Regions from separate parts of the Streptomyces sp. SLBN-31 genome, predicted to be linked through region 2. Evidence: predicted binding sites of a transcription regulator. Region 2 holds the regulator's gene; the other holds the start of a gene.
What was found. The regulator HspR, encoded in region 2, represses chaperone genes until heat shock. The targets are predictions, from matches to a motif close to TTGAGNNNNNNNNNCTCAA.
Positions count from the first base shown of each region.

Region 1: dnaK (molecular chaperone DnaK) is a predicted target of HspR. The motif match lies at 8,462-8,480, and genes of this name have one in related genera.

Region 1 is NZ_VFNC01000001.1:2,014,235-2,024,996, reverse strand. It holds gene FBY22_RS09330 (rhamnogalacturonan lyase) at 1-83, opposite strand, end outside; gene FBY22_RS09325 (YafY family protein) at 123-1,073, opposite strand; gene FBY22_RS09320 (hypothetical protein) at 1,113-1,592, shown strand; gene FBY22_RS09315 (hypothetical protein) at 1,589-2,050, shown strand; gene FBY22_RS09310 (class I SAM-dependent methyltransferase) at 2,034-2,777, opposite strand; gene FBY22_RS09305 (4a-hydroxytetrahydrobiopterin dehydratase) at 2,783-3,088, opposite strand; gene FBY22_RS09300 (helix-turn-helix domain-containing protein) at 3,224-4,054, shown strand; gene FBY22_RS09295 (helix-turn-helix transcriptional regulator) at 4,180-5,043, shown strand; gene FBY22_RS09290 (SAM-dependent methyltransferase) at 5,112-5,924, shown strand; gene narJ (nitrate reductase molybdenum cofactor assembly chaperone) at 6,063-6,545, shown strand; gene dnaK (molecular chaperone DnaK) at 6,542-8,416, opposite strand; gene FBY22_RS09275 (OsmC family protein) at 8,602-9,030, opposite strand; gene FBY22_RS09270 (DUF2201 family putative metallopeptidase) at 9,088-10,762, opposite strand, start outside.
Region 2 is NZ_VFNC01000003.1:913,249-924,010, forward strand. It holds gene FBY22_RS41850 ((Fe-S)-binding protein) at 137-2,419, opposite strand; gene FBY22_RS41855 (MraY family glycosyltransferase) at 2,636-3,655, shown strand; gene dnaK (molecular chaperone DnaK) at 3,750-5,594, shown strand; gene grpE (nucleotide exchange factor GrpE) at 5,591-6,247, shown strand; gene dnaJ (molecular chaperone DnaJ) at 6,290-7,471, shown strand; gene FBY22_RS41875 (heat shock protein transcriptional repressor HspR) at 7,477-7,923, shown strand; gene FBY22_RS41880 (fibronectin type III domain-containing protein) at 7,991-9,634, opposite strand; gene FBY22_RS41885 (sugar ABC transporter substrate-binding protein) at 9,929-10,762, shown strand, end outside.

The sequences.
Region 1 (10,762 bases), on a different contig from region 2:
GCGGCGGCCAGGGCCGCGGTCGCCGTCACCGCCGGGAGGAGGACACGGCGTCTGCGGTGCCTGTGCGGGTGCGGGTGCTGCACGGGACGAACCTCCAGAGAGGACGGACGGGTTCCGCCCCCTCAGTCGTCACGGTCCGAGGCCGGGTTGCCGTACATTCCGGCCAGTTCGGCGACCGTACGGGCGATGCTCAGCCGCAGGTCGGAGGGTTCCAGCACCTCGATGTCCGTGCCCAGGCGCAGGAACTCGCCATGCGCGTGTGCGACCGACTCGATGGGCACCCGGGCGACCGTCCAGCCGTCGTCGTCGGTGCGCACGTCGACCGCTCTGGGCAGCCGCACTCCCGGTGCCAGCCGTACGAGCGCCTCGCCCCGGTACAGCCGGTCGGGGAAGTCGCGCTGGTAGGCCGCCCAGTAGGCGGCCAGGTCGAAGCCGGACGGCCGGGTGAACTCCTCGCCTGTTTCGGCGAGTCGGAGGATCTGGTCGACGCGGAAGGTGCGCGGTCCGGGGCCCGCGACGACGTACCACCGCCCCGCCTTGAGGACCAGCCCGTACGGCTCCAACAGCCGCTCCACGTCGGTCGGTTCGGCCCAGCGGCGGTACAGCACGTGCAGCACGCGGCTGTGCCACACCGCGTCGGCGACCGCCGTGAGGTACGGCGTCTCCTCCGCGTCCGCGTACCAGCCGGGGGCGTCGAGGTGGAAGCGGCCGCCGACCCGGTCCGCGTGCTCGCGCAGTTCCGCCGGCAGGGCGGCGCGCACCTTCAGCTGGGCGGCGGCCAGGACGGAGCCGAGACCCAGCTCGGCGGCCGGGCCGGGGGCTCCGGCGAGGAACAGGGCCTCGGCCTCGTCGGCGGTGAGCCCGGTCAGGCGGGTGCGGTAGCCGTGGAGCAGGCGGTAGCCGCCGGCGTGGCCCGCGTCGCCGTAGAGCGGGACGCCTGCCGCGCTCAGCGCCTCCACGTCCCGGTAGACCGTGCGGACCGAGACCTCCAGCTCCTCGGCGAGCTGGGCAGCGGTCATCCGGCCCCGGGTCTGCAGCAGCAGGAGGATCGAGACGAGACGGCTGGACTTCACTGACACAAGGTGTCAGTGAAGCGGCCCTAGCGTCACCTCATGCCCTTCACGGAGAAACTGCTGACCGTGCCGCCGCCGATCGAGGTGGCCGGCCGGCACGTCAAGCGCTACCACGTCACCGCCGACCCGGCGGGCATCGCGCCCGACGTGGAGAAGGCGGCGTACGAGGTCCTGCCCGAGCTGCTGCCGGAGCCGGACGGGACGCCGCCGGTGACCTTCGTCGTCGTTCACCGGGGAAACGACGACGGCGCCTACGTCAACGCCTACAGCTGGGTGTGGGACAACGTCCTGCACTACGCGAACGCGGCCGCCGGCCAGCCGGTCCTCGGCTGCCCCGACCGCGACCCCACCCACTTCGTCAGGCCCGAACTCCCCTGGATCGGCTGCGTCTTCGAGCTGCCGCCGATCCAGCACGAGCGGGACGCCTGGGTGCGGCACATGCTCACGCCCCAAGTCCCGGACCTCACGGCCTACTTGTCCGACACCCTGCCCGAAGGAACCACGGGAGAACGCACATGAGCGGTCCGCACGACTTCGACTTCCTGCACGGAGAGTGGGAGGTCGCCCATCGCCGCCGCACCGACTTCCTCGACCCGGACAGCGGCTGGGTGGAGTTCGAGTCCACCAGCCGGTGCCTTCCGCTGTTCGACGGCGCCGCGAACCTCGACGAGATCGACATGCCGTACCTGGGCGCGAAGGGACTGACCCTGCGGCTGTTCGACCCGGAGCGTGAGCAGTGGTCGCTGAACTGGTCCTCGAGCCGCACCGGCACCCTGTTCCCACCGGTCAACGGCGGCTTCGACGGCGACCGGGGCGAGTTCCTCGGCGAGGACACGTACGACGGCGAGGACGTGCGCGTGCGGTTCGTCTGGTCGGGCGTCTCCCCCGCCGCCGCCCGCTGGGAGCAGGCGTTCTCCGTCGACGGCGGGGAGAGCTGGCTGACCAACTGGACGATGGACTTCAGCCGGCCTTCCTGAAGCTGCGCAGGTGGAAGACCGGATCGGGGCGGGGCCGGTCCTGGTCGGGCAGCCGGGCCAGGCGGTCGGCGAACCGCTCGGCGAGCGGTTCGCCCGGCGGCAGGGTGACGAACCAGCCGCGCCGCAGGTCGGCGACGGTACGACGGGGACTGCGCCCCTGCCCGTGCCCCTGGAACCGGGCCCGGCCGGCGGGGAGCAGGCCCTGGGCCGCGGCGTACCGGGTGACGAGGTCGGCGGGGTCCCGGGGCACGCTGCGCGGCCGCTCGGCCAGCACGGCGTCGATGTCGCTGCCGACGTTGTGCGCGGCGGCCTTGTCGACGGTGGTGACGTACACCCCGCCGGGTCTGAGGACCCGGCCGCACTCGGCGACGACGGCGCGGACGTCCTGCGGCCCGTCCAGCAGGTGCAGCAGCCACACACTGCTGACGGCGTCGAACGTGGCGTCGGGGAACGGCAGCGCGCGGCTGTCGGCCAGGGCGATCGCGCCGGGCAGCCGGCCGGCGGCCATCCGGGCCATGCCGAGCGTCAGGTCGACGCCCGTCACCCGGGCCGCGGGCCGCCCGGCCGCGAGGCGGCGGGTGACGATGCCGGTGCCGCAGCCGACGTCGAGGAGGCGTTCGGCGGTGGGCGGGACCAGGCCCAGTACGGCGGTCGCGGCGGCCGCGGCCCTGGCCTCGCCGCCGCGTGTCTCGTCGTAGGCGTCGGCTTCCTTGTCGTAGTCGAGCACGCGCGTCAGTGTGCCCCGTGTCCCGGTGCGAGCTCCTCGACCCTGCTCGCGAGGCCGAAGTCGAGCTCGGTGATCCGGCCGCCGACGCTGTGGGTGTTCACCGAGAGGGAGACGGTGTTGTAGCCGAGGGTGAGGTCGGAGTGGTGGTCGAGCTCCTCCTGGACCCGGGCGATGTGCACGACCATCGCCGTGGCCGCGAAGTGCGAGGTGAGCCGGTAGGAGCGGGTGAGCCGGTCGTTCTCGGCCGACCAGCCCGACAGCTCGGCGAGCCGGTCCTCGATCTCCTTCTGGGACAGCGGTTCCACGGGCATGGCCTCGCTCCTCACCTCGGCTGCGGTTGCCTCTTCAGCCTGCCACAGCCCTGCGACTGCGGTCCTGGTCAGAGGGTGCCCGGGGGTGAGACGAGGACACCTCGCGGGGGGCGTTCCTCGACTACGGTCGTACACATGACCGCTGCCGTGACCGGAACCATCGCCTCCGTGACCGCTCCCGCCGACCAGGGCGTCGGCCCGCTGCTGCGGGCCTGGCGGGAGCGGCGCCGGGTGAGCCAGCTGGAGCTTGCCCTGCGCGCCGAGTCCTCGGCCCGGCACATCAGTTTCGTCGAGACGGGCCGCTCCCGGCCGAGCGAAGAGATGGTGCTGAAGCTGGCCGAGCACCTGGACGTGCCCGTCCGGGAGCGCAACGCCCTGCTGCTCGCTGCCGGTTACGCCCCGCGCTACCCGGAGACCCCCCTGGACGATCCGGCGATGGGCGCCCTGCGCGAGGGCATCGAACGGCTCATCCAGGGCTACGAGCCCTATCCGGCGCTGGTCGTCGACGCGACGTACGACGTGGTCGCGGCCAACCGCGGCATCATGACGCTGCTGGACGGGCTCCCGGAGTCCCTGCTGAAGCCCCCGCTCAACGCCATGCGGCTCACCCTGCACCCCCAGGGCCTGGCGCCGCGCATCCTCAACCTGCCCGAGTGGCGCGGCCATCTGCTGGCCCAGATGGAGCGGCAGATCGCCCTGCACCGCTCGGCACCGCTGCGCCGGCTGTACGAGGAGGTCGCGGCCTACCCGGTCCCGGAGAGCGCCCACGGCGGCGAACCGGCCGAGCCCGTACCGTACTTCGCCCTGCCGATGCGGATCGAGCACGAGGGCCGGACGCTGTCCTTCATCTCCTCCATCTCGACGTTCAACACGCCCATGGACGTCACCGTGGCCGAGCTGGCCATCGAGACGCTGTTGCCGGCCGACCCGGCGACGGCCAAGTACCTCCGGTCGCTGATCTCCTGACGGGCGCCGCCACCGGGCGCCCGTTCGGCACACGTGGCAAGCGCCTCACCGCGGACCCCGTGAGACTGACACCGGAACATGACACACTGCTTCGCGCGGACTTCGGCGCGTAGGGGAGGCGTGGCGTGAGTGAGCGGCGGCCCGCGCCCACTGTGGGCCAGGTGGTGCTGGGAAAACGGTTGCAGGAGCTGCGGGAGGCGGCGGGCTTCAAGCGTGAGGAGGCCGCGCGCGTGCTGCGCGTGGCGCCGGCGACCGTGCGGCGGATCGAGATGGCCGAGGTCGCGCTGAAGATCCCGTACGTCCAGGTGCTGCTGACCACGTACGGCGTACCGGACGAGGAGGCGGCCGCCTTCGTCGCGCTGGCCGAGGAGGCGAACCAGCCGGGCTGGTGGCAGCGCTTCCACGACGTGCTGCCGGACTGGTTCAGCCTGTACGTCAGCCTGGAGGGCGCCGCCCGGATCATCCGCTCCTACGAGCCGCACTTCGTACCCGGGCTGCTGCAGACCGAGGAGTACGCGCGCGCCGTCATGGAGGCCGGCACGGTCGGCCAGACCGGCCCGGAGACCATCGACCGGCACGTGTCGCTGCGCATGGCCCGGCAGAAGCTCCTGGACCGCCCGGACCCGCCGCACCTGTGGGTGGTGATGGACGAGACGGTGCTGAAGCGTCCGGTGAGCATCCGCGGCGAGGTCATGCGCGAGCAGCTGGACAAGCTCCTGGAGTTCGCCGAGCGGGACCGGATCACGCTTCAGGTCGCCGAGTTCGAGGACGGCCCGCACCCGGGGACGTACGCGCCCTTCACGCTGTTCCGCTTCGCCGAGCCCGAACTGCCCGACATGGTCTTCACCGAGTACCTGACGGGCGCCCTCTACCTCGACTCGCGGGGAGAGGTCTCCGCGCACCTCGAGGTCCTGGACCACATGACGGCGCGTGCCGCCTCGGCGCAGCGCACGAGGAAGCTCCTGCGGGAGTACCGCGAGACCTTCTGAGTCCGCCGCCGGGTTCCCTCTTCCGCGGCACGCACGGCACCCTTCCCACCCCGAGGAGACGACACCGCATGACCGGATCCGACGCCTTACCGCAGATCGACACCAGCCGCCCGCACCCCGCCCGTGTGTACGACTGGTGGCTGGGCGGCAAGGACAACTACCCGGTGGACGAGGCACTGGCCCGCGACATCCTGGCCTCGGACGGCACCGCGGTGCGCGGGGCGCGCGCCAACCGCCGTTTCATGCACCGGGCCGTGCGGGCCGCCGCCGGGGCCGGGATACGCCAGTTCCTCGACATCGGCACCGGCATCCCCACCGAGCCCAACCTGCACCAGGTGGCTCAGGAGGCGGCGCCGGAGTCGAGGGTGGTGTACGCGGACAAGGATCCGATCGTGCTGCGGCACGCGGAGGCCCTGCTGCGCGGCTCCGCCGAGGGCAGCACCCAGTACGTGCACGCCGACGTCCGCGACCCGGACACCATCCTGCGGCTGGCCGCCGAGTCCCTGGACCTCTCCCGTCCCGTCTCGCTGTCCCTGATCGCGCTCACCCACTACCTGGGCGACGAGGAGGACGACGTCCACGGTCTGCTCAAGCGGTACGTCGAGGCGCTCGCCCCGGGCAGCTTCCTGATCCTCTCCCAGGTCACCCAGGACCTCAGTCCCGAGGGGGTGGCGAAGGCCGCGGGGTTGTTCCGTAAGAGCGGCACGCCGTTTTATCCACGCACGCTGCCCGAGTTCTACCGCTTCTTCGAGGGTCTGGAGCTGCTCGGCCCCGGTGTGATCCCCGTCCACGGCTGGCGGCCGGAGCCGGTGGACGTGGAGGCGCAGGCCGAGGGCGTCGTACCGGTGTACGCGGGGGTGGCCCGCAAGCCCGAGGCCTGAGACCCGGGGCCCGCGGCCCGTACACCCGTACGGGCGTCTGGGCGGGTGCGTTCCCTCGCTCGCCCCTAGCGTCGAAGGACGGGGCGAGCAAGGGAGCGAGGGACGTGGCCGACACGCGGATACCGGCAAGGGGGTCCGATGCCCTCTGACGCCGTCCTGCATCAGGCGGCAGCGCTCTGCCTGACCTACCCGGGCGACGACTTCCGCGCCCGGCTGCCACTGCTGCGCGAAGCCGCGCCCCAGCTGCGGGAGTTCACCGACCACGCGGCGGTCACGCCGGCCCGGGAACTGGCCGCGCACTACGTCCGGGTCTTCGACTCCGGCAACCGGTACAGCCTCCGTCTGAGCCGGTGGCAGGACGCGGACACACGGCGGCGCGGGATGACGCCCGCCCGCTTCGGGGACGTCTACCGCGCCGCCGGACTGGAGATGACCGACGGGGAACCGCCCGACTTCCTGCCCGCCGTCCTGGAGTTCACGGCCCGTACCGGCGACACAGGCCTGCTCACCGAGCACCGCGCCGGCCTGGAACGGCTGCGCACCGCACTGACCGACCTCGGCACGCCGTACGCGACCGTCCTGACGGCTGTGTGCGCGACCCTGCCTCCCTGTGGGCGCTAGGCGGCGCCCCCCTTCGTGTCCTTCTCGTCGTCGACGATCTCCGCGTCCACCACGCCCTCTTCCTCGTGGCCCGGCTGTTCGTGGGCCGTGGCCCGGTCGCCGGCCTGGCCGTCGGAGCCGGCGGCGTTCGCGTACATGGCCTGCCCCATCTTCTGGCTGACGGTTGCGAGCTTCTCGACGCCCGTACGCAGTTCGCCGGTATCGGCGTTCCGCTCCAGGAGCCCCTTCAGCTCCGTGGTGGCCTCCTGCACCTCGGACTTGGTGTCGGCCGGGATGCGGTCCTCGTTGTCCCGGATGAACTTCTCGGTCTGGTACACGAGTTGTTCGGCCTGGTTGCGGGTCTCGGCGGCCTCCCGCCGCTGGCGGTCCTCCTCCGCGTACTGCTCGGCCTCCCGCATCATGCGGTCGATGTCGTCCTTGGGCAGCGCGCTGCCGCCGGTCACCGTCATCTTCTGCTCGCGGCCGGTGGCCAGGTCCTTCGCCGAGACGTGCATGATCCCGTTGGCGTCGATGTCGAAGGCCACCTCGATCTGCGGCACGCCCCGAGGCGCCGGCGGCAGCCCGGTGAGGTCGAAGACGCCCAGCTTCTTGTTGTACGCGGCGATCTCCCGCTCGCCCTGGTACACCTGGATGCCCACCGACGGCTGGTTGTCGGTGGCCGTCGTGAAGATCTCCGAACGCCGGGTCGGGATCGTGGTGTTGCGCTCGATGAGCTTGGTCATGATGCCGCCCTTGGTCTCGATGCCGAGGGACAGCGGGGTGACGTCGAGCAGCAGCACGTCCTTGACGTCGCCGCGGATGACACCGGCCTGCAGGGCGGCGCCGACGGCCACGACCTCGTCGGGGTTGACGCCCTTGTGCGGGTCCTTGCCGGTGAGTTCCTTCACCAGGTCGGTGACGGCAGGCATGCGCGTGGAGCCGCCGACGAGGATGACGTGGTCGACCGCGGACAGCTTGATGCCCGCGTCCTTGACCGCCTGGTGGAAGGGGGTCTTGCACCGGTCGAGCAGGTCGGCGGTGAGCTCCTGGAACTGCGCGCGGGTCATCTTCTCGTCGAGGTGCAGCGGCCCGTCGGCGGAGGCAGTGATGTAGGGAAGGTTGATCGTCGTCTCCGAGGAGCTGGACAGCTCGATCTTGGCCTTCTCGGCGCCCTCCCGCAGCCGCTGCAGGGCCATCTTGTCCTTGCCGAGGTCGACGCCGTACTGCCCCTGGAACCGCTTGACCAGGTGCTCGACGATCCGCTGGTCCCAGTCGTCGCCGCCGAGGTGGGTGTCGCCGTTGGTGGCCTTGACCTCGATGACCCCGTCCCCGATCTCCAGCAGCGACACGTCGAAGGTGCCGCCGCCGAGGTCGAAGACCAGCACGGTCTGCTCCTCGCCCCGGTCGAGGCCGTAGGCGAGGGCGGCGGCCGTCGGCTCGTTGATGATCCGCAGGACCTTCAGGCCGGCGATCTCCCCGGCCTCCTTGGTGGCCTGCCGCTGCGAGTCGTCGAAGTACGCGGGGACGGTGATCACCGCATCCGTGACGTCCTCGCCGAGGTAGGACTCCGCGTCCCGCTTGAGCTTCTGCAGGACCCGCGCCGACAGCTCCTGCGCCCGGTAGCGCGTGCCGTCGATGGAGCCCTGGTCGGGGAAGCGCCAGTGCGCGTCGCCCATGTACCGCTTCACCGAGCGCGCGGTGCGCTCCACGTTGGTCACGGCCTGCCGTTTGGCGACCTCACCGACGAGCACCTCCCCGTTCTTGGCAAAGGCCACGACCGACGGTGTGGTCCTGGCCCCCTCCGCGTTGGCGACGACCGTGGGTTCGCCGCCCTCCAGGACGGCCACCACGGAGTTCGTGGTCCCGAGATCGATCCCGACCGCACGTGCCATCTCCGTCCCCTTCCGCCAGGCACTTCTCAGACTCCAGCACAAAACTTGAGTGCGCTGTTGTCAATGCCGCGTAGGTCCCGGGTACCCCCGGAGAACGGCTCTCGGGTACCCCGTAAAACGGCGGTGCCGCGCTCCGGGGACGGGGCGCGGCACCTGTGGCCCGTGGTCGGGCGGGCTCGGCCGCTTCAGGCGAGCTTGGCCGACAGGGTGATCGTCGTGCCGGTCAGGGCCTGGCTGACCGGGCAGTTCTTCTTGGCGTCCTCGGCCGCGGCGACGAAGGCGTCGTCGTCGATGCCGGGGACCGTGCCCTCGACGGTGAGGTGGATGCCGGTGATGCCCTCACCCGGCTGGAAATTGACGTCCGCCGATGTGACGAGCTTGGTGGGCGGGGTGCCGGCGCCGTTCAGGGCGTGCGACAGCGCCATGGAGAAGCAGCTGGAGTGCGCGGCGGCGATCAGCTCCTCGGGGCTGGTCTTGCCGTTCGCGTCCTGGGAGCGCGAGGCCCACGTCACCGGCTGCGCCTCGATGGCCCCGGAGGAGTCGAAGTTCACGACACCGCTGCCCTCGAGCAGGTTGCCTTCCCATACGGTGTGTGCGGAGCGCGTGGTTGCCACGGTGAGTCCTTCCGAATTCCTGCTGTTGCTTGCGCTCCCATCCGATCACATTCCGGCTCAGCGCACCCGGAAGACCGGCCCGCGGGGGGTGAACGGCAGCCGTGCCCCCTGCGGAATCAGGTAGGCGTGCTCGCGGCGGACCCGCAGCACGTCGCACCAGCCGTCGGTGATCACGAGGACGGGCGCGCCCGGCGGGAAGTCGTCCGCCCGGTGCAGCAGGTCGATCCCGGGCTGCAGGACCGTACCGCCGCGGCCGTGCACACGGACCCGGCCCGCGATCTCGGTCACCGGCAGATAGCCCGCGTCCTGCGGGGCGGCGTCGCAGAAGACGACGCGGGCGGCGGGCACGTCGCGGGCCTCGGCGTAGGAGGCGATCGCGCCCAGTGCCTTGCCCAGCAGCGTGTGGTTCATGGAGCCGGAGGTGTCGAGGACGACGCCGAAGGTGCAGCGGGCGATCTCCTCGGGCGGGAAGTAGTGGCCCGCGCGCGGGATGTCCGGGGTGGAGGACTGGCGGCGGGAGGGACGCGCGTACGTCCGGACGGGCTGCGGGCTGGGCACGAACTCGTCGAACCAGCGGGCGAGTCGCGCGTCCCAGGGCAGGGGCGGCTGGCTGAGCGCCCGGATCTCCTCGACCAGGCCGCCCGGCAGGTAGCCGCGTTCCTGCCGCTGGTGGAGGTCCAGGCCCTGGCCGAGGCCCCGGCGGTAGAACTCGTCGAGGTCGACGTGGGTGCCGGGCGGGCCGAGCGGGGCGCCGAGCACGTCGCCGACGCCCTTGCCGCGCAGGGTGGCCAGGCGCCGCATGCGGCGCAGGTCGCCGGCGATGCGGTCGTAGACCTCCTCGGCGGACAGGCCGGCGAGCGCGGGGTCGTGGAGCAGGCCCTCGGGCATGGTGCCGACCTGCATCTCGATCAGCCAGCCGTTGATGACGTAGTCGCAGGCGATGTTGAAGAGGTAGGGGTCGCGGGTGCCGCAGCGGTCGCCGTGGCGCAGGGCGGCGTGCAGCATCTCGTGGGCGAGGACGAACCGCCACTCCTCGTCCTCGAGTTGACGCAGCGGGTTGACGTAGATCTCGCCGGCCTCCGGGTTCACGGCGGCCACGGAGATGCCGTGGGCGCGGGCGAGTTCGGCGTCGGCGACCAGGGTGATGCCGGCCGCGATACCGCCGAGCAGCGGGTAGGAGGAGACGAACCAGCTCAGCGCCTTCTGCCAGGGACGCCGCGGGGCCACCTCGCCGTCGAGGGAGTCGCGGCGGCCGCCCGCCATGTCCATCGCCGCCGACACGGTCCGGGTCAGGGCGGCGGCGAAAGCCAGCTGGTGGTCAGGCGGGCCGCCGTACCAGCCGTTCCATCTCAGGAGCAGTTGGTCGGGCTCGTCGCCGGCCGTGCCGCAGCGCTCGTAGGCGGGCGGGATGCCGTCGCGGCGCCAGCGTGCCGCGAGCCGCTCCTCGTCGCCGTCGGGATAGGAGGCGGGGAGCGCTTCGGGGGTCTCGCCGACGGTGAAGTTCAGCAGGAAGCGGTTGACGACGACGCAGCGCGCGGCGAGGTCGAAACGGTCCGGCTGGACACGCTCGCCCTTCGCCGCCGGGACGTGCCCGAAGCCGAGGTGGAGGACGGCGTGCGCGAGCGCCCAGGCCCAGGTGGCGGGTTCGGCGAGGCGGTTGGGGTGGACATGCAGGTCCGCGTCGGAGTCGACTACCACGAGCCCGTCGCGCGGGGCGAGTCGGCACTCCTCG
Region 2 (10,762 bases):
GCGGCGGCGCCGAGGGGCGCGTGAGGCGTACGACGGCGCTCGCGTCGTGATGCGTGTGACGGCGTCCGGGCCCTGAGTCGTACGACGGCGCCCCCCGCCTCGTGGGAGGCAGGGGGCGCCGTCGTGGTCGGGTGGGTTACTTCACCGGCTCCGGTTCCGGGGCGCTCTCCGTCTCCTCCTCGCCCGCCGGGTCGACCGGCGTCCTGACGGATTCGAGGAGCAGCTGGGCGACGTCGACGACCTGGATGGACTCCTTGGCCTTGCCGTCGTTCTTCTTGCCGTTCACGGAGTCCGTGAGCATGACCAGGCAGAACGGGCAGGCCGTCGAGACGATGTCCGGGTTGAGCGAGAGGGCTTCGTCGACGCGCTCGTTGTTGATGCGCTTGCCGATCCGCTCCTCCATCCACATCCGCGCACCGCCGGCGCCGCAGCAGAAGCCGCGCTCCTTGTGGCGGTGCATCTCCTCGTTCCGGAGGCCGGGGACGTTGGCGATGATCTCGCGCGGGGGCGTGTAGATCTTGTTGTGGCGGCCCAGGTAGCAGGGGTCGTGGTACGTGATGATGCCCTCGACCGGCGTGACCGGGACCAGCTTGCCCTCGTCGACGAGATGCTGGAGCAGCTGGGTGTGGTGGATGACCTCGTAGTCGCCGCCGAGCTGCGGGTACTCGTTGCCGATGGTGTTGAGGCAGTGCGGGCAGGTCGCGACGATCTTCTTGGCCGACTTGGGCTTGGCGGACTCCGGGACCACCTTGCCGTCGTCGTCGAGTTCCTCGCCGAACGCCATGTTCAGCGCCATGACGTTCTCCATGCCGAGCTCCTGGAACAGGGGCTCGTTGCCCAGGCGGCGGGCGGAGTCGCCGGTGCACTTCTCGTCGCCGCCCATGATCGCGAACTTGACGCCCGCGATGTGGAGCAGCTCGGCGAAGGCCTTGGTGGTCTTCTTGGCGCGGTCCTCCAGGGCGCCGGCGCAGCCGACCCAGTACAGGTACTCGACCTCGGTGAGGTCCTCGATGTCCTGGCCGACGACCGGGACCTCGAACTCGACCTCCTTGAGCCACTCCAGGCGCTGCTTCTTGGCCAGGCCCCAGGGGTTGCCCTTCTTCTCCAGGTTCTTGAGCATCGTGCCCGCCTCGGACGGGAACGCGGACTCGATCATCACCTGGTAGCGGCGCATGTCGACGATGTGGTCGATGTGCTCGATGTCGACCGGGCACTGCTCGACGCAGGCGCCGCAGGTGGTGCAGGACCACAGGACGTCCGGGTCGATGACGCCGTTGTCCTCGGCGGTCCCGATGAGGGGGCGCTCGGCCTCCGCGAGGGCGGCGGCGGGCACGCCGGCCAGCTGCTCCTCGGAGGCCTTCTCCTCGCCCTCCATGCTCTTGCCGCCGCCGGCCAGCAGGTAGGGGGCCTTGGCGTGCGCGTGGTCGCGCAGGGACATGATCAGCAGCTTCGGGGAGAGCGGCTTGCCGGTGTTCCACGCGGGGCACTGCGACTGGCAGCGGCCGCACTCGGTGCAGGTGGAGAAGTCCAGCAGGCCCTTCCAGGAGAACTGCTCGACCTGGGAGACACCGAAGACGTCGTCGTCGCCGGGGTCGGTGAAGTCGATCGGCTTGCCGCCGGACGTCATCGGCAGCAGGGCGCCCAGGGAGGTCTCGCCGCCGGCGTTGCGCTTGAACCAGATGTTGGGGAAGGCCAGGAAGCGGTGCCAGGCCACGCCCATGTCGGTCTTCAGGGCAACCGTGATCATCCAGATGAAGGAGGTCGCGATCTTCAGGCCGGCGAAGAAGTAGGTGAGGTTCTGCAGCGTGGAGACGTCCATGCCGGCGAGCCAGTGGACCACCGGGTAGGAGATGAAGAACGAGGCCTCGTAGGAGTCCACGTGGTGCTGGGCGCCCTCGAGCGCGTGCAGCATGAAGATGCAGACGCCGACGATGAGGATGACGGCCTCGACGAAGTACGCCTGGCCGAAGTTGGAGCCCGCGAACCGCGACTTCCGGCCCGGCCTGCGCGGGTGGCTCAGCTGGCGGATGCCGATGAGCACCAGGATGCCGAGCACGGTCATCGTGCCGATGAACTCGACGAAGACGTTGTACGGCGTCCAGTCGCCGAGGACCGGCAGCAGCCAGTCGGCCTGGAACAGCTGGCCGATGGCGTTGACGATCGTCAGCAGCAGGGTGAAGAAGCCCACCGCCACGAACCAGTGCGCGACACCGACGACACCCCACCGGTTCATCCGGGTGTGGCCGAGGAACTCCCTGGCCACGGTGACGGTGCGCCGGCCGGGTTCGTCGGTGCGGGTACCCGCGGGCACGCTCTGGCCGAGCCGCATGAAGTTGTAGATCTGCAGGATGGCGCGGGCGAACAGCGCCACGCCAACCACGATCAGAACCAGCGACACGATGATCGCGGCGAGTTGCATTTGGGGGCTCCTCGGGCCTGCGAGGGGTTCTCTCGAGGGAATCCTCGACATTACTAAGCGGTAACTTATGCAGTCCGTCTGAGACTACCCACATTCTCCGTCGCAATGTAGTCAGCGGTGCGGTGATCTGCGTCGCTGAGGGTCACCTCAAAGGTCCGGGACGATCCGATCGTGTTATTCGCGCCAAATTGATACATTCGCCCCTAATTTAGACCTGTGCTCTACGGGATCGCCGCCGCCACCACCGCCCTGCTCCTCGCCGCCGTGCTCTCCGCACTCCTGCGGGTCCCCGCCCTGCGCCTCGGGGTCGTCGACCGGCGGCGACAGCGGCCGCTGCCGCTGTCCGGGGGGGTGGCCGTCGTGCTCGCCGGCTGTCTGGTCGCCGGCGCCGGGGACTGGGCGGGCGTCGCGCCGCTCGGCGGCGGCGTGGGACGCCTGCTCGTCGCCGGGGCCGCGGTCGCCGCGCTGGGCCTCCTCGGTGACATCGGGCGGCTCAGACTGCGGGTGCTCGTCGCCGGTACGGCGGTGGCGGCGGCCTGCGTGGTGCCGTACGGGGAGACGGGTGTCGGCGGGGGGCTGCTGGCCGTCGGGTGGATCACCTTCGTCGCCCTCGGGTTCCGCGCCCTCGACCACGCCGACGCGCTCGCCGGGACCGTCGGCGTCCTCACCGCCTTCGGGGTGGGGGTCTGCGCCGCCGCCGAGGTGATGGAGGGGCTCGCCGTGCTGCTGAGCGTGCTGGCCGCCGCGCTGACCGGGTTTTTGATGCACAACTGGCCTCCCGCGCGCGTGGGACTCGGCGCCTGCGGCTCGCTGTTCGCCGGGTTCGTGCTGGCCGCCGCCGCGGTGTTCACGCGCGCCGGCTACGGGCTCGCTTCCACTGCGGGCGTGCTCTTCCCGCTCACCGCCGTCGCCAGCGCCGACGTGCTCCTCGTGGTGCTGGCGCGGCGGCTCGGCGGGCGGCCGCTGCAACGGCGCGGGCCGGACCATCTCGCCCAGCGGCTGCGGCGGTTGGGGGTGACCCCGCAGGGGATCACCGTGCTGCTGGGAACCGGGGCGTTTGCGGGGGTGCTCGTCGGGGTGCTCGTGGACATGGGGTGGATCGCCGGATCCGGGGTGTGGTGGGTGGGGGCGGGCGCCCTGATCCTCGTCCTGGCACTGCTCCGAATCCCTGATCGTCCCCCTAGGGGTTCGGCATCTGCGCAGGTCACCGGCAGGTTGCGTGTAAGGAACGGATAAGAGTTGAGCCCATACGACTCATGTCTGTTGACCCATTCGCCGCCGTCATGCACACTTGAGTCCGTTCCACTCAAGTCAGCTGGAGGAATCAACCATGGCACGTGCGGTCGGCATCGACCTGGGCACGACTAACTCCGTCGTCAGCGTTCTGGAGGGCGGCGAGCCCACCGTCATCACCAACGCCGAGGGCGCCAGGACCACGCCGTCCGTCGTCGCCTTCGCGAAGAACGGTGAGGTGCTCGTCGGCGAGGTGGCCAAGCGCCAGGCGGTCACCAACGTGGACCGGACCATCCGCTCCGTGAAGCGCCACATGGGCACGGACTGGAAGATCGAGCTCGATGGGAAGCAGTTCAACCCGCAGCAGATGAGCGCCTTCATCCTGCAGAAGCTGAAGCGGGACGCCGAGTCGTACCTGGGCGAGAAGGTCACGGACGCGGTCATCACCGTCCCGGCCTACTTCAACGACTCCGAGCGTCAGGCGACCAAGGAGGCCGGCGAGATCGCGGGCCTGAACGTCCTGCGCATCGTCAACGAGCCGACCGCGGCCGCGCTCGCGTACGGCCTCGACAAGGACGACCAGACGATCCTCGTCTTCGACCTCGGTGGCGGTACGTTCGACGTCTCGCTGCTGGAGATCGGCGACGGCGTCGTCGAGGTGAAGGCCACCAACGGTGACAACCACCTCGGTGGTGACGACTGGGACCAGCGCGTCGTCGACTACCTGGTGCAGCAGTTCAAGTCCGGTCACGGCGTGGACCTCGCCAAGGACAAGATGGCCCTCCAGCGCCTCCGCGAGGCCGCCGAGAAGGCCAAGATCGAGCTGTCCTCGTCCACCGAGACCTCGATCAACCTGCCCTACATCACCGCCTCCGCCGAGGGCCCCCTGCACCTCGACGAGAAGCTCACCCGCGCCCAGTTCCAGCAGCTGACCGCGGACCTGCTGGAGCGCTGCAAGACGCCGTTCCACAACGTCATCAAGGACGCCGGCATCTCCATCAACGAGATCGACCACGTCGTCCTCGTGGGTGGCTCCACCCGTATGCCCGCCGTCGCCGAGCTCGTCAAGGAGCTGACCGGCGGCAAGGAGGCCAACAAGGGTGTGAACCCGGACGAGGTCGTCGCCATCGGCGCCTCGCTCCAGGCCGGTGTCCTCAAGGGCGAGGTCAAGGACGTCCTGCTCCTCGACGTCACCCCGCTGTCCCTCGGTATCGAGACCAAGGGCGGCATCATGACCAAGCTCATCGAGCGCAACACCACGATCCCGACCAAGCGCTCCGAGATCTTCACCACGGCCGAGGACAACCAGCCGTCCGTGCAGATCCAGGTCTACCAGGGCGAGCGCGAGATCGCGGCGTACAACAAGAAGCTCGGGATGTTCGAGCTGACCGGTCTGCCGCCGGCCCCGCGCGGCGTGCCGCAGATCGAGGTGTCCTTCGACATCGACGCCAACGGCATCATGCACGTGACCGCCAAGGACCTGGGCACGGGCAAGGAGCAGAAGATGACCGTCACCGGCGGCTCCTCGCTGCCGAAGGACGAGGTCGACCGGATGCGCCAGGAGGCCGAGCAGTACGCGGAGGAGGACCACCGCCGCCGCGAGGCCGCCGAGACCCGCAACCAGGGCGAGCAGCTCGTCTACCAGACGGAGAAGTTCCTCAAGGACAACGAGGACAAGGTTCCCGGCGAGGTCAAGACCGAGGTCGAGGCCGCCGTCGAGGAGCTGAAGACCGCGCTCAAGGGCGAGGACACCGCCGAGATCCGCACCGCCACCGAGAAGGTCGCCGCGGTCTCCCAGAAGGTCGGCCAGGCCATGTACGCCGACGCCCAGTCCGCGCAGGCCGCGGGCGGCGCCGACGCCGGTGCCGAGGCGCCCAAGGCCGACGACGACGTCGTCGACGCCGAGATCGTGGACGACGAGCGCAAGGACGGTGCCGCGTGACGGAGGAGACCCCGGGCTTCGAGGAGAAGCCCGACGTCCCCTCAGGCGCCACCTCTGACGACGCCGAGCCGAAGGCCGCCACCTCCTCGGAGGGGGCGGCCCCGGCCGGGGACGCAGCTCAGATCGCCGGTCTGACGGCCCAGCTGGACCAGGTGCGCAAGGCGCTCGAGGAGCGCACGGCGGACCTCCAGCGGCTCCAGGCCGAGTTCCAGAACTACCGCCGCCGCGTGGAGCGGGACCGGATCACCGTCAAGGAGATCGCCATCGCGAACCTCCTGACCGAGCTCCTGCCCGTGCTCGACGACATCGGCCGCGCCCGGGAACACGGCGAACTCGTCGGCGGATTCAAGTCCGTCGCGGAGTCGCTGGAGACCGTCGCGGCGAAGATGGGTCTGCAGCAGTTCGGCAAGGAGGGCGAACCCTTCGACCCGACGATCCACGAGGCCCTGATGCACAGCTACGCGCCGGACGTGACCGAGACGACCTGCGTGGCGATCCTGCAGCCCGGGTATCGCATCGGCGAGCGCACCATCCGGCCCGCCCGGGTGGCCGTCGCCGAACCGCAGCCGGGCGCGCAGACGGTCAAGGCCGAGGGGGCCGAGGAGGCTCCCGCGGCCGGCGACGAGAAGGACAACGGCCCTGAGGAGGGCTGACGTAGACACCGAGCGGAACACCGGAAAGGGGGCGCGTCGAGGATGAGCACCAAGGACTTCATCGAGAAGGACTACTACAAGGTCCTCGGCGTCCCCAAGGACGCCACCGAGGCCGAGATCAAGAAGGCGTACCGGAAGCTCGCCCGCGAGTTCCACCCGGACGCCAACAAGGGCAACGTCAAGGCCGAGGAGCGCTTCAAGGAGATCTCCGAGGCGAACGACGTCCTCGGTGACCCCAAGAAGCGCAAGGAGTACGACGAGGCCCGCACCCTCTTCGGCAACGGCGGCTTCCGCCCGGGGCCGGGCGGCGCGGGCGGCTCCTTCAACTTCGACCTGGGCGACCTCTTCGGAGGCGGCGCCCAGGGCGGCGGTCAGGGGGCCGGCGGCTTCGGCGGCGGGCTCGGTGACGTCTTCGGGGGCCTGTTCAACCGGGGCGGCTCGGGCACCACGCGCGTGCAGCCCCGGCGCGGCCAGGACATCGACACCGAGGTCAGCCTCAACTTCACCGAGGCGATCGAGGGTGCGACGGTCCCGCTGCGCATGACCTCGCAGGCACCGTGCAAGGCCTGTTCCGGCACCGGCGACGCCAACGGCAACCCGCGGGTGTGCCCGACGTGCGTCGGCACCGGCCAGGTGGCCCGGGGTTCGGGCGGCGGCTTCTCGCTGACCGACCCGTGCCCGGACTGCAAGGGCCGCGGTCTGATCGCGGAGAACCCCTGCGAGGTCTGCCACGGCAGCGGGCGCGCCAAGTCGTCCAGGACCATGCAGGTCCGTATCCCGGCAGGGGTGGACGACGGCCAGCGCATCCGGCTGCGCGGCAAGGGTGCGCCGGGTGAACGGGGCGGTCCGGCGGGCGACCTGTACGTCACGGTCCACGTCTCCGCGCACCCGGTCTTCGGCCGCAAGGGCGACAACCTCACCGTCACCGTGCCGGTGACGTTCTCCGAGGCGGCGCTCGGCGGCGAGGTCCGGGTCCCCACCCTGGGCGGCCCGCCCGTCACCCTGAAGCTGCCGCCGGGCACGCCCAACGGCCGTACGATGCGCGCCCGTGGCAAGGGCGCGGTCCGCAAGGACGGCACCCGCGGGGACCTGCTGGTCACCGTCGAGGTGAGTGTCCCGAAGGACGTGACGGGGAAGGCTCGTGACGCGCTCGAGGCGTATCGCGAGGCGACCGCGGGCGAGGACCCGCGGGCGGAGCTGTTCCAGGCGGCGAAGGGAGCTTGATCGAGATGGACGGCCGTCGACGCAACCCGTATGAACTGACCGAGGAGACCCCGGTCTACGTCATCTCGGTGGCTGCCCAGCTCTCCGGTCTGCACCCGCAGACCCTGCGCCAGTACGACCGCCTCGGCCTGGTCTCCCCCGACCGCACGGCCGGGCGGGGCCGCCGCTACTCGGCCCGCGACATCGAACTGCTCCGCCAGGTGCAGCAGTTGTCGCAGGACGAGGGCATCAACCTGGCCGGCATCAAGCGCATCATCGAGCTGGAGAACCAGGTCGCCGCGCTCCAGCAGCGCGTCGTCGAACTCCAGGCGGCCGTCGACGGGGCCGCCGCGGCGATGCAGCAGCGAGAGGCCGCCGTGCACGCCTCCTACCGGCGCGACCTGGTGCCGTACCAGGAGGTCCAGCAGACCAGCGCGCTGGTCGTGTGGCGGCCCAAGAAGGCGAAGGACTAGCGACACGCGTGGACGAAGGGGCCCGGAGGCGCAGACCTCCGGGCCCCTTCGCATGCTCTCGCGGGCGTCAGCGGCCGACGAAGAACTCCAGCGTCGAACTCTGCCCGCTCTGGCGCCCGTAGGCGTCCACGGCGTACACGGTGGCCGTGCAGGGGCCGTTGTACGGCGGTGTCCAGGAGATGTCGCCGGTGGTGGACAGCTGCGTGCCGCTGGCGCCGCAGGCGCCCTCGATCTCCCAGGAGTAGCCCTTCAGGACGCGGTCCTCGTCGCCCGCGCCGGGCGCGGCCGTGACCTTGACGGGGGAGCGGGCGGGGATTCCCGCCGAGACGAGCGTCAGGCTCGGCGCGGCCGGGCCGGTCTGGGTGGCCCGGGTGAGCCGGTCGACGGTGAGCACGTCGGAGGGCGCGGACTCGGCGCCCGTGCCGTCCACGGCGACGACGTAGTAGGACGCCTCGCCGGCCGGGGCGACGATGTCGTCCCAACCGCCGCCGCGCACGCTGCCGATGGCGCTGAAGCCGCCGTCGGTGCGGCGGTAGACGTTGTACTGACCGGAGTCCTCGGGCAGGTCCCAGCGCAGCTCGGTCCGGTCGTCGTGGAGGGTGGCGGTCAGTCCGGCCGGGGCGGGCGTGCCGCTCGGCTCGGGCCGGGTGGCGGTCACCGGGGCGGAGGCGGGGGAGACGTTCCCGGCGCCGTCGACCGCGTACACCCGGTAGACGTAGGCGGTGCCGGTGTCGGCGCGTACGTCGGTGAAGGACGTGCCGGTCACCAGGCCGGGTCCGTCGGCGTCCTGCTGTCCCTCGGGCGCGCCCCACACCTCGTAGTGGTGGACGTCCGCCGCGCCGGAGGCCTGCCAGGCGACGGTGTTCCCGGCGGTGGTGCCCTTCGCCGTGACGCCGGTGGGCTCTCCCGGCGCGGTGCGGTCGACGGTGGTCACGCCCTGGTCCGCGGTGCCGGCCGAGGTGTTGGCGGCCTTGTCGTAGGCGCGCACCTCGTAGTAGTACGTGTCGCCCGTCATCGGCAGGGCGGTGTCGGTGTACGACGTCGAGGTGGTCGTCGCGAGCGGCGCGGAGCCGAACGACGTGCCCTTCAGCCGCCGGTAGACCCGGTATCCGGCGAGATCCATCTCCTTGTTCTTCGTCCAGGTCAGCTTCGCCTTCCCGGTCGCCGCGTCGTACGACAGCGAAGTCCCGGCGGGCACCAGGGGCTTGACCTGGTCGACGGCGGCGGAGGTGCGGGGGGTGTAGGTGAACCGGACCTTCGCGGCGCCGGTGAAGTTCGCGTAGTCCACCCGGAGGGTGTGCTTGCCGGAGGGGATGGTGACGTGGACGGTCTTCTGCACCGTCGACGACACGTTCTTCCAGAGGTCGATCCTGCGGGTGCCGTCGAGGTAGACGCGGATGCCGTCGAGGCCGCTCGCGGTGAGCGCGAAGGGGCCGCCGGAACCGAAGTCGCGGGTGACGCTCCAGCGGACGCCGAAGTTGTCCTTCGGCAGGCCGGTGGCGGGGGCACCGCTCCAGCTCTGGTCGATGACGCTGTCGCAGTCCGTCTTCTTCGCCGTACCGGAGAAGGCGGTGTTCCCGAAGAACTGGCGCTTGAAGACGGGCGAGGTGCAGGTGGTCGCCGCGGAGGCGGTGGAGACGGACGCGCCGAGGAGGGCGCCCGCGGTCGCGAGCACCAGCGTCGAAGCCGTCGTACGTCTGGCTGAGTTCATTCGATCCTCTGATCGGTCGAGGACGGCTGTTCGGGACCGTCATGATCACGACTCGCGAGGTATCGGCTTGGTTGTACGGATCTTTGCCTGACGATTGCCTGCCGTTGCATGGAGAGTCCGTAAAGGGTGTTTGGAGGCGTTTCCTTCATGTCTTCACAAGCCAAGCGGAGCGTGGCGTTGCGCACTCGTTAAGTGGTTCCGCTTGACGCCCGGGGGCGGCTGCGCGTTGGCTTTTCAGACATCCGGGCACCTTCAGGCGCCCGTGTCCCGTAGGCACCAGAAGTGAGCAGGCCTGTGAGCAGTCCCACGCGTCGTATCGCCATATCCGTGGCCGCGTCCACGATGACCCTGTCGCTGGCCGGGTGCGGCATGCTCAACGCGTCGGGGGACAGCAGTTCGGCGAGCCCGACGAAGGGCAACGACGTCACCATCGGCCTGTTGCTGCCGGAGAAGGCCAACACCCGCTACGAGGACTTCGACTACCCCATCATCAAGGACCAGGTCGAACTGCTCACCAAGAAGCAGGGCAGCGTCGACTACCAGAACGCCGACCAGGACGCCAAGAAGCAGGCGAGCCAGATGCAGAAGATGATCGACGACAAGGTCGACATCATCCTGCTGGACGCCGTCGACTCGCACGCCATCGCCGGCGAGGTGAAGAAGGCCAAGGACGCCGGCATCCCGGTCATCGCCTACGACCGCCTCGCCGAGGGCCCCATCGACGCCTACGTCTCCTTCGACAACGAACTGGTCGGCGAGGTCCAGGGCCGCACCCTGCTCGACGCCCTCGGAGGCAACGCCGACACCTCCGACAAGGTCGTCATGATGAACGGCTCGCTCACCGACCCCAACGCCAAGCAGTTCAAGGCGGGTGCGCTGTCGGAGCTCAACGGCAAGGTGACGATCGCCGCGTCCTACGACACCAAGGACTGGAAGCCGGAGAACGCCGAGGCCAACATGACCCAGGCGATCGACAAGATCGGCAAGGACAACATCGCGGCCGTCTACTCCGCCAACGACGGCATGGCGGCCGGTGTCATCGCCGCCCTGAAGAAGGCCGGCGTGACGAAGATGCCGCCCATCACGGGCCAGGACGCCGAACTGGCGGCCGTGCAGCGCATCGTCGAG